Regions from separate parts of the Nitrogeniibacter aestuarii genome, predicted to be linked through region 3. Evidence: riboswitches for the same ligand, from Rfam matches in the RefSeq annotation. Region 3 holds a riboswitch; each other region holds the start of a gene.
What was found. Region 3 has a riboswitch for cobalamin ahead of J0W34_RS08260 (energy-coupling factor ABC transporter permease). Riboswitches for the same ligand answer to the same signal wherever they lie in the genome.
Positions count from the first base shown of each region.

Region 1: another riboswitch for cobalamin. It lies ahead of bluB (5,6-dimethylbenzimidazole synthase); the one in region 3 lies ahead of J0W34_RS08260 (energy-coupling factor ABC transporter permease).
Region 2: another riboswitch for cobalamin. It lies ahead of J0W34_RS13915 (cobaltochelatase subunit CobN); the one in region 3 lies ahead of J0W34_RS08260 (energy-coupling factor ABC transporter permease).

Region 1 is NZ_CP071321.1:1,376,476-1,380,216, reverse strand. Features, by position in the region: gene pyk (pyruvate kinase) at 1-1,018, shown strand, start outside; cobalamin riboswitch at 1,064-1,250, shown strand; gene bluB (5,6-dimethylbenzimidazole synthase) at 1,293-2,036, shown strand; gene fba (class II fructose-bisphosphate aldolase) at 2,147-3,211, shown strand; gene J0W34_RS06320 (gamma-glutamylcyclotransferase family protein) at 3,275-3,685, shown strand.
Region 2 is NZ_CP071321.1:2,988,344-2,992,084, forward strand. Features, by position in the region: gene J0W34_RS13890 (hypothetical protein) at 1-106, shown strand, start outside; gene J0W34_RS13895 (TetR/AcrR family transcriptional regulator) at 113-715, opposite strand; gene J0W34_RS13900 (carboxymuconolactone decarboxylase family protein) at 861-1,418, shown strand; gene J0W34_RS13905 (hypothetical protein) at 1,493-1,693, shown strand; gene J0W34_RS13910 (tautomerase family protein) at 1,725-1,928, shown strand; cobalamin riboswitch at 1,990-2,241, shown strand; gene J0W34_RS13915 (cobaltochelatase subunit CobN) at 2,351-3,741, shown strand, end outside.
Region 3 is NZ_CP071321.1:1,774,403-1,778,143, reverse strand. Features, by position in the region: gene J0W34_RS08275 (MauE/DoxX family redox-associated membrane protein) at 1-277, opposite strand, end outside; gene J0W34_RS08270 (DUF3592 domain-containing protein) at 682-1,143, shown strand; gene J0W34_RS08265 (hypothetical protein) at 1,159-1,371, shown strand; cobalamin riboswitch at 1,420-1,620, shown strand; gene J0W34_RS08260 (energy-coupling factor ABC transporter permease) at 1,935-2,564, shown strand; gene cobM (precorrin-4 C(11)-methyltransferase) at 2,561-3,355, shown strand; gene J0W34_RS08250 (sirohydrochlorin chelatase) at 3,352-3,741, shown strand, end outside.

The DNA of each region.
Region 1 (3,741 bases), 400 kb from region 3:
CCGGGTCAAGGTGGGCGGTCTGCTGTCCAACAACAAGGGGATCAACCGCCAGGGCGGTGGTCTGTCGGCGCCGGCACTCACGGCCAAGGACATGGACGACATCCGCACCGCGGCCAAGATCGGTGTGGACTTTGTCGCTGTCTCGTTCCCCAAGAGTGCGGCGGACATGTACATGGCACGTCAGCTACTGCGTGCCGCCGGCGGGAAAGCCCTGCTGATCGCGAAGATCGAGCGCGTCGAAGCCTGCGCCAACCTCGACGAGATTCTTGACGCCTCTGACGGCATCATGGTGGCGCGTGGCGATCTGGCCGTCGAAGTCGGCGATGCGGCCGTGCCCGCCTTGCAGAAAAAAATGCTGCGCGCCGCACGCGACCGGAACAAGCTGACCATCACCGCCACCCAGATGATGGAATCGATGATCACCAGCCCGGTGCCCACGCGCGCCGAAGTCTCCGACGTCGCCAACGCCGTGCTCGACGGCACCGACGCGGTCATGCTCTCCGCCGAAACCGCCGCCGGCAACTACCCGGTCGAGACCATCGAGGCCATGTCGCGGGTGTGCCTCGAGGCTGAGAAATCCAACGAAGTGACGCTTGAGCGCGACTTCCTCGCCCGCACCTTCACGCGCATCGACCAGTCAATTGCCATGGCGGCCATCTGGACGGCGTACCACCTCAAGGTCAAGGCCATTGCATCGCTCACCCAGACCGGCTCCACCGCGCTGTGGATGAGCCGGCTCAATTCCGGCGTGCCCATCTACGCGCTCACCCCGGAGAAAGCGGCCCGCAACCAGATGACGCTGTACCGGGAGGTCTATCCGCTGCTCATGTCGCAGACCCATCAGGATCGCGACGTGCTGCTCTGGGAGGCCGAGCAGATCCTGCTCGACCAGGGGGCGGTGGAGTATGGCGACCTGATCGTGCTGACCATTGGCGAACCCATCGGCTCGAGCGGCGGCACCAACACGCTCAAGATCGTGCGCGTGGGCGACCACCCGGCACCGGGCGTCGCTGACTGAACGCATACCACCCGAGGGCTGCAGTTTTGCTAGACTGCGCCCCGAATCGTTAATCGACCTTCCGGTGCCCGCCATGGCGGGAGAATCGGGAATGCGGTGCAGGGCTGAGCCCGATTCCGCAACGTGCCCAACGCTGTGAGGGGGACGCCGGCGACCACGATGCCACCGCAAGGGAAGGCGTCGCCGGTGGATGAACCCGAGTCAGAAGACCGGCCGGAAGGCACCTGAAACAGCAAGGCCCGGCTGTTTCCCACACGCTTGATCAAGGGGAATCATGCAAGCGTCCAGCCCTCGCGCGCCCGCACTCGATGCGACCGAACGCGCCATCATCTATCGCAACATGCTGTCGCGTCGCGACGTGCGCAGCCAGTTCGTCCCCGACCCGGTGGACGACGCCCTGCTCGCCCGCATTCTCACCGCAGCGCATTTTGCGCCCTCGGTGGGCTTCATGCAGCCCTGGAGCTTTGTGCTGGTCAGACGCGACGCCATCAAGCAGCAGGTGCATGACGCTTTCCTGACGGCAAATCACGAAGCTGCCGATATGTTCGAAGGCGCTCAGCGCGAGGCCTACAAAACGCTGCGGCTCGAAGGCATTCTCGAGGCGCCGGTCAATCTGTGCATCACCTGCGATCGTGATCGTGCCGGGCCGGTCGTTCTCGGCCGCACCCATCAAAAAGCCATGGACCTCTACAGCACCGTGTGTGCCGTGCAGAACCTGTGGCTGGCCGCCCGCGCCGAGGGATTGGGGGTGGGCTGGGTGAGCATCTTTCACAAGGCCGCCATTCGCGACATCCTCAAGCTGCCCGAGCGCATCATGCCGGTCGCCTATCTGTGCATCGGCCATGTGAGCCACTTTCTCGACCAGCCCGAACTGGAGAAAGCCGGCTGGCGACAGCGACTGCCCCTGGAGGATCTCATCCACTTCGACCAGTGGGGGGGTGAGGACAGCGACGACGCCTTGCGCGCCGAGGTGCGGGCTGCGCAGGCGCTGGCAACAAATGGTTGCCCTCCATTGTGATGCGTCGCACCACAACTTTCATGCAAGCGCGTTAAAATCCCAAGATTGCATTGCGGCACTGCGACCGCAACCCCAACGAACAACCCAACAGATCATCTGGAGAGACTGTCATGCCGCTCGTATCCATGCGCCAGCTGCTCGACCATGCTGCCGAAAACAGCTATGGCCTGCCCGCCTTCAACGTGAATAACCTGGAGCAGGTTCAGGCCATCATGGAAGCGGCCGCCGAAACCGACAGCCCGGTGATCATGCAGGCCTCTGCCGGTGCGCGCAAATACGCCGGCGAAGCCTTCCTGCGTCATCTGATCGATGCAGCGGTCGAGTCCTACCCCAATATTCCGGTGGTAATGCACCAGGACCACGGCCAGTCGCCTGCGGTGTGCATGGCCGCCATGCGCTCCGGCTTCTCCTCGGTGATGATGGACGGCTCGCTCATGGAAGACGGCAAGACACCATCCTCCTACGAATACAACGTCGATGTGAGCCGCAAGGTTGTCGAGATGGCCCACAGCATTGGCGTGACGGTCGAAGCCGAACTGGGCTGCCTGGGCTCGCTCGAAACCGGCATGGCTGGCGAAGAAGACGGTATCGGTGCCGAAGGCGTACTCGATCACAGCGCCCTGCTCACCGACCCGGATCAGGCCGCCGACTTCGTCAAGCAGACCGACTGCGACGCCCTGGCCATCGCCATCGGCACCAGCCACGGCGCCTACAAGTTCACCCGCAAGCCCACGGGCGACATCCTCGCCATCGAGCGCATCAAGGCCATTCACGAGCGCATCCCCAACACCCACCTGGTGATGCACGGCTCCTCCAGCGTGCCCCAGGATCTGCTCGAAATCATCCGCCAATACGGTGGCGACATGAAGGAAACCTACGGCGTGCCGGTCGAGGAAATCGTCCAGGGCATCAAGTACGGCGTGCGCAAGATCAACATCGACACGGATATCCGCCTGGCCATGACCGGCGCCGTGCGCAAGTTCTTCGCCGAGAACCCCTCCAAGTTCGACCCGCGCGAATTCAACAAGCCGGCCCGTGAAGCGGCCAAGCGGGTGTGTATCGACCGCTACGAAGCCTTTGGTTGCGCCGGCATGGCCAGCAAGATCAAGCCGGTGTCGCTCGAGAAGATCGCCGCCCGTTACAAGGCCGGCGAACTCAAACAGGTCGTGCGCTGACACAGCGCCTGATGAGACATCACAACGGCATCTCTCGGGATGCCGTTTTTCATGGAGTGCCTCATGACGCACTGCTTCACCTACGGCTCGCTGATGTGCGAGGACATCTTCACCGCGGTCACCGGCCTGACGCTCAGCCCCCTGCCCGCTCAACTGGCCGGCTATACGCGTCATCCGGTCATCGGCACCGACTACCCGGGCATCCAGCCGGCCGAAGGCAAATCCGTGCCGGGCATGCTGTATCTGGATGTCCCTCATGACGGTCTGGCTCGGCTTGATCATTTCGAAGGTGACGAGTATCTGCGCGAACGCGTTCAGGTCAGGTTGAGCGACGGTCGCATCGAAAGCGCCTGGGTTTACGTCTTTCATCCCGACCAGCGCGAGCGTCTGGCAGCAGGCGACTGGGATTTCGAGCATTTCCTCGCCGAAGGCAAGGCCCGGTTCCTGCAGCGGCACCCGCCCGCACCGCTGTAACCCCGGTCGTCACCGTCTGTTCGACGCCTCGACAGCCTGTTACATTAGGTGCCCCG
Region 2 (3,741 bases), 1.2 Mb from region 3:
TTTCGATCTTGATCTCGGAGAAGCGGTCCGGCTGATGTTCGACGCCCGACCCGATGAGGGCTGGTCACCCAGACCCGCTTCGTGGGGACAGCCCTCAAACGCTTGAGCTGACTCAAGCCCCCCGGGCAATCGCCAGCACGGCCCCCCGCGCCCGCTCAAACGCACCCAGGTCGTTCGACACCTTGGTCATGAGCATGGCGCCCTGCATGAGCGCCAGAATGTTCTCGGCACGACGTGCGTTGTCGCCCTCCGGGATTTCCCCCTGCGCGACCGCCCGATCGAGCGTCTGTTCAAGATAAGCCCGCTGCTCGGCAAAGATGGCGTCGAGCGTGGTGCGGATGTGTTCGTCCTGCCGCGCCATCTCCTGCCCCAGGTTGCCGAAGGGGCAGCCCAGCACGCCGCCCTTGGCGTCGGCCACCTCTCGCTGGAAGCCGATCATGCCGTCAACAAAGGCCTCCAGTTGCACCAGGCCGCTGCCTTCCTGGCCGAATACGCCGTCAAATAAACGCGCTCGCGCCATGGCCCAGAATGACTCGATGGCAGCCACGGCCAGATCCGTCTTCGACTTGAAGTAGTAGTAGAAGCTGCCCTTGCGGGCATCGGCACGCTGACACACTTCGTCCACGCCCGTGGCCTGGAAGCTGCGCTCCCAGATCAGGTCAGAGGCGGTGTGGACCAGTCGGTCCCGGGTATCCAGTGTTTGCGCGGCGCTCATGGCTTTTCCGGTGGGGTTTTCATGGGTGTAAGCCTATTGCCAGTTGACCGGTCTGTCAATTGAAGCTAGCTTGTTGACTGACCGGTCAAATACAAGCTTCTTCCCGAGCTTCTTTTTCCCCCTATGCAACCTACTGGAGCACCCCATGAGCCTTTTCACTCAACACACCGAAGCCACCGCCCCCGCCGAATCCGCTGCCATTCTTGCGCAGGTGAAAGCCCGCTACGGCTTCATCCCCAATCTGGCGGCCTACCTGGCCGAATCGCCTGCTGCACTCGGTGCCGTGCTGAGCCTGGCCGGCGCGGTCGACAAGAGCAGCCTCACCCCGCAGGAGCAGCAGATCGTCCAGCTCACCATCAGCGTTCTCAATGGATGCGGCTACTGCAAGACCGCACATACCGGCATGGGCAAGATGGCCGGCGTCGATGAAGCCACCATCAATGCCATCGTCGGCCTCACGCCGCTGCCCGATGCACGCCTGAACGCCCTGCGCGACTTCGTCCAGAAAGTGGTCGAGGAGCGCGGCTGGGTCAGTGAGGCCGAGGTCCGCACCTTCATGGCCGCCGGTTACACCCGCGCCCATGTCTTCGATGTCGTCCTGGCCGTCGCCAACAAGGTGCTGACCAACTACACGAACCACATCGTCGGCACGCTGGTGAACGAAGAATTCGTTGCCATGGCCGAGGGCCGGATCGCCGCCTGATTCCCGATTGTCACCGCCGTTGCCGGCGCTCACTGCCTACGGGCGCCGGCCTTTTTCTGCTGCAGGAGCCCCTCATGAGCCTCAACACCACATCACGCCCGCGCGTGTTTTCCATCCCGGCGGCGCAGCCCGTCCCCTGCCCCGAATGTGGCGCCACGACCCTGGAAGTGGCGCGCGGGCGCTTCGGCCCGATCCGTCAATGTTCAAGCCCCTTCTGTGCCTACTGGTGGTCGCCGCCTCCCGACGCCCCCCAGAGCGCCAAAACCGATCGCTAACCCCCACTCGTCCACACCGGAGGTCATCCACATGCCCTACGTCAACATCAAGATCACCCGCGACGGCGCCACGCCAGAACAGAAAGCCGAACTGATCGACGGCGTCACCCAGCTGCTCCAGCGCGTTCTGGACAAGAACCCCGCGACCACCATGGTGGTCATCGACGAGGTGGACCCCGACAACTGGGGCATCGGCGGCGAATCCATCTCCATGCGCCGCGCGAACACGCGTTGACACCCACGCGCACAAACACACGCTCATGAGCCCGACGTTGACTCCCCATGCCAGCTTGATAAGCTAGCCGGCGTTTTCAGGTGCTTGCGCGTGTCGGCCATGTGCGAGTGAAACGGGAAACGGGTGCGCTCATCGAGCAATGCCCGTACTGCCCCCGCAACGGTAGGCAGATTCAGCCCCTTCCGCCCGGCCTCCCCGGCCCGGCAGCCACTGCGTTCAAACGTGGGAAGGCGAAGGTGGCGGTCGAACCGGTGTTTCACCGGCTATTCGACGATCTGTGAGTCCGGAGACCGGCCTGAGACCCAGGAGAAAGTCATCCAGGCGGGGCGCCGTGGACACGATCGTGCCATCCCCTTTCCCGGCGGCTTTCATCGAAAACCCAATGATGTCCGGGCGGGTGCGCGCGGGCGGGATGGTCTCTCATGTCTTCGATGTTGCGCTCGTGTGGCGTCCTCTGGCAGTGCCTGTGTCTGGCGCTGTGTCTGCTTTCCTTGGCGCCACGGGCCCACGCGGACGATCTTGGCGTACTGGCCATCGTCTCAGACCGCTCGGCCGCCACGGTGGTCGCCGGCGCACACCAGTTGCTCGACGCGCGCCCCGCCCAAGGCGTTCAGGTGCGCTCGCTCTCGCAACTGGCCCGCATGGACGACGCACAGCTTCAGGCGCTTGTCGCCAGGCACGATGCCGTGCTGATGCTGGCGGTGTTTGGCGAGTCCGTCGAACGACTGCTCGCGCTCAAGTACCGGAAGGACCAGTTGCGCTTCGTGTTGCACAGCGACCGTCGCCTGCTCCCCTTGCAGCACGACCGCTACGGCAACATCTTTGCAAGCGGGCTACCGGCACAGGTTGTCGACGAAAAGATGGCGCTGTTCTCGCCAGAAGCACTCGCCGCCGCCAGGACGCAGTACCCGCAGTACGCGCACTGGCTGCAGGCCCGGGCCTACTGGATCAACCGATCTGCCGACAATGCGGCCAGCTTGCTCAACATGATCTCCAGCGGCGGCGAGCGACAGGCACCGGTGAGACCGGTGCCGCCGGTGCGCTATGCACTCCACGGCGATCACGGCCCGCGCTGGCTGAGCGCGCCTGAACTGCTCGGGCAGGCCGACCCGGCACGCCCCACCCTGTGGCTGCTCGATCACGACACCGGCGATCTGTCCGGCGAATGGGCGCTGCACGAGCGCCTGTGCGACGGCCGGCCGTGGCAATGCATTTCGGTGCTGGCGGCCTGGGGCGAACCGAGCCTGGAGGCCATTCACACCATGACGCGCTTCAGGGCGACGGCAAAAAGCGCGATGGCTGTCGTCGCCGTGCAGGATTTCGTGATCGGTGGCGGCGAGCATCGCGAAGACGTCACCGCCTTGCTGACGCAACTGGACGTGCCCGTGCTCAAGGCCCTGCGCCAACGCGAACTCACCGAGGCCGAATGGCGTCTGTCGAACGAAGGCGTGCCCGCCGAAAAGGTGCACTACCGCCTGGCCATGCCCGAGTTGCAGGGCATCAGCCAGCCACAGGTGCTGGCGGTCTCCGAACCCGAGCGGCTCGATGAGCGCACGGGTGCGAGCGTGGCGATGAGTCATGTGATCGATGGCGAAGTCGAACGCCAGGCCCGCCGACTCGAACGCTGGATGATACTGCAGACCCGCCCCAACGCCGACAAGCGGGTGGCCATCGTCTATTACAACCACCCACCGGGCCGCCACAACATCGGCGCCGACAACCTGAACGTACCCGAAAGCCTGCTGGACATGCTGCGCGCGCTCAAGGCCGCGGGCTACACCACGGGCACGTTGCCGGCCGACGGCAAGGCGCT
Region 3 (3,741 bases):
CGATGACCGGGGTGTAAGTCGTACCGTCATCACGTTTCGTGGTCAGGCCGAAGCGCTCTCGAAGAGCGTCGTATCCACCCACCCGCTCGCCGCGGATGAAGGTCTGAGGTGTCGTCTTGACATCGTGCTCCGCCTTGAAGGCCTCGGTCTCGTCGCGAGATGTCAGCAGGTGGTCTTCAACCTCGAAGCCTTCGCGTTCAAGCAAGGCCTTGGATTTGAGGCCGAACGGGCACAGGTGCTCGTCGGTCGCCATTCGATAGAGGACAGCGGTGGTCATGAAAGCCTCCTTCATGCATGCGATGCCGCGCGGGCCCGTCTTGCCGTGAGCCACTGGTGGCGCCGCATTACTTGATTGGTTCACAAACATGATGACAAGAGGCGCCCTGCCTGGCTGTAGGAAAAGCCCGTCAGAGGTTGTCGGAATGCTCGGTCGATTCGGGGTGGGCACGAGCATGGCGCCCTCTATATGCGCCCGGACGCCCCTGAGAAAGTGCGGCTTCGTCCGATCCCGAGCAGGTTGGCGGATGAGCTTCCGTCTGCCAGGGCGCGGCACAAATCAATGCATCGCCCGCGTCGCGTCTCGCCGCCGATTGTGACCAGGCGTGTCGCCATCGCAGCAACATATAAGGACAATGGCATAATTCGACCCCTGTTACAGCCACCCTTCACGGAGCCGGAAAGATGCAAGTCATCAAGATCGTCAAATTCGTATTCACTCTGGTCGGCGCTCTGGTGCTGGCGCTCAGCGCGTACCTGTATCAGGACACGCGCATCTTTGTCAGTGAGGGCGAACACGGCACCGGCACGGTGATCGATCTGCTGCGGTCGGGCGAAGGCACCTATGCCCCACGGGTGAGATTCGAAACACCCGAGGAGCGCGTGGTCGAGTTCACCTCCAGCACCAGTGCCAACCCGCCTGCCTACGAGGTCGGCGAGGAGGTCGACGTCATCTACCCGGCGGATCGCCCGGTAGATGCGCGAATCAGCGGATTCATGACCCTGTGGGGAGGCGCACTCATCACCGGCATTCTCGGTGCTGTATTCTTCCTCATCGGCGGCGGCATGATCGTTTACGGCCTGCTCCGGAACAATCGCAAGGCGTGGCTGGAAAAGCACGGGGTCGCGGTGAAGGCACGTTTCTAGCAAGTCGAACGCAACATGGCGCTGGAGGCTAACGGCCGTCATCCGTTCAGGATCAGCGCCCAGTGGAAAGACCCCGCCACCCAGCGGATTCACATTTTCCTGAGCGAGAACCTGTGGTTCGATCCCAGCGAATATCTGGCCGGTCACGAGACGGTCACGGTGCTTGTCAACCGCGACGACCCGCGCAAACATCACATGGATATCTCCTTCCTGCCGAGCATGGCCTGAACGCGTTGCACACAAGACACCGCTTGCCATTCTCCAGCCAACTGGCATAATGGCGCCTCGCTTTCAGGTGCTTGGCATAAGTTCTGCCGAGTGAAACGGGAAGTCGGTGAAAGTCCGACACTGCCCCCGCAACGGTAAGCGAGTGAAAGCTTCGCGATAAGCCACTGTGCCCATGGCATGGGAAGGCGCGAAGCCCGAGCATCTGCTCCACTCGCAAGTCCGGAGACCGGCCTGACAGCATCGGTGCGACATTGCGGCGGGCAATGCGAGCAGGCGACCGGCACTCCTTTCCGGCTTCCGCCCGCCCGTATTCCATAAGCATGTCGTGATTTTGAACTGTGCGTGCGGGTGAGCACGCGGAGTACGCCATGCCGTCAATCCGCCCGGTCGCCTTTCGCGACCTGCAACGCTTTTCCCTCGTTCTCACGAACGCCTCACATCGTCGTCGCCCATCGCCTCCTGCGATCAGGCCCGTCGCGGCGTGCGCACGCCCCTGCCTTTCCCCACGGACCGGTCGCTGAACGCGCCCGGTCCGCGTCGTTTCATCCACTCAAGGACTCATCATGCACATCGAACCGGGCATGCTCGCCCACACCAAAACCGTCGTTGCATCCGTCGTGGCCGCCGGCGTTCTCGCCCTTCCCCTGCGCAACGCCTTGCTGCGCCCTGCGCTGCTGCTACGCACCCTGCTGGCAACCTGCTTCTTCACCCTCTTCATGCAGGCCTTTCATTTACCCGTGGGCGCGTCGGAGCTGCATTTCGTCGGCGCCATACCCATCTATCTCACGCTGGGGTTTGCACCCACTGCACTGGGCTTCGGGTTCGGCCTGCTGGCCCAGGGCCTGCTCTTCGAACCCGCGGATCTGGTGCATCTGGGGGTCAACACCTTGTCGCTCGTCGTGCCGCTGATGGTCGTCCATCGCCTCTTCGGCAGCGCCCTCGCCCGCCTCGACGTGCGCACCATCCTCAAGCTCGACGCTACCTACTACGCCGGGGTCACCCTGATGGTCGGCTTCTGGCTGTCCATGGCCGAGGTGGCTGTCCCGCTGGGCGCATGGGCGAGCTTCACCGCCTCGTACCTCGCCATTGTCGCCATCGAACCGCTGGTCACCTACATCACCGTCAATCTGCTGCGCCGCCATGCCGATCATCCGGCAGTGCGCATGTGCTTCGACGTGGCCCGGCGCTCATGAGCGGGACGGTCTGGTTTGTGGGGGCCGGGCCGGGCGACCCCGAGTTGATCACCGTGCGCGGACGCTCGTTGCTCGAGCGCGCTGGCGCAGTACTCTATGCCGGCTCGCTCGTTGACCGGGCGGCGACCCGCTGGACGCCCGATGGCTGCGAGATTCGCGATTCCAAAGGGATGACGCTGGACGCCATCTGCACCTGGCTTATCGACGCGGCCTCGTGCCATGAAACGGTGGTTCGTCTGCAGACCGGCGACCCCGGTCTGTACGGGGCTCTCACCGAGATAAGCCGCCCGCTCGATGCGGCCGGCGTTCCCTGGGCAGTGGTACCCGGCGTCTCCTCGGCGATGGCCTCGGCCGCCGCCGCCGGTGAAACGCTGACCCTGCCCGAAGTGACGCAAACGGTGATTCTCACCCGGGTGGCCGGGCGCACGCCCATGCCTGAGGGCGAATCCCTGGCCGAACTGGCGGCCCATCACTGTACGCTGTGCCTCTTCCTGTCCATCACCCTGCTCGATCAGATCCAGCGCGATCTGCGCACTGCCGGCTGGGCCGAAGAGGCACCGATGGTGGTCGTGCACAAGGCCAGCTGGCCGGGCCGCGAGACGGTGGTGCGCGGGACCCTTGCCGACATCGCCGAGCGCTGCCGCGCCGAGGGGATCGACCATCAGGCCATGGTCATTGCCAGCCCGGCGCTGGGGGCGCGGCACTGGCCCGACATCGCCCGCAGCAAGCTCTACGACCCCGATTTCAGCCATCGTTTCCGCCGCGCGCGGACGAGGGAGATTCAACAATGAACAACGACACCACCATCCTGCTCGTGGGCCATGGGTCGCGCAATCCCGCCGGCAATGCGCAGATCGAACACTTTGCCGAACAATGGCGTGCCCGCCAGCCGCACTGGCGCATTGTCATCTGCTTCATCGAGCACGCCGATATCCTGCTCGATGACGGGCTCGACCGGGCGGCCGACAGCGTCCAGCGCGTGATCGTTCTGCCGTTCATCCTCAATGCCGCCGGCCACGTGAAGATGGAGCTGCCCGCGGCCATCGCGCGTGCGCGCAAGCGACACCCCCATGTGCGCTTCGAGTGCGCCCGGCATCTGGGCATGGGCCCGGCGGTGCTCTCGGTGCTCAAGGCCCAACTGGCCGCCCAGATGGCACAACTCGATCATCCCGATCCC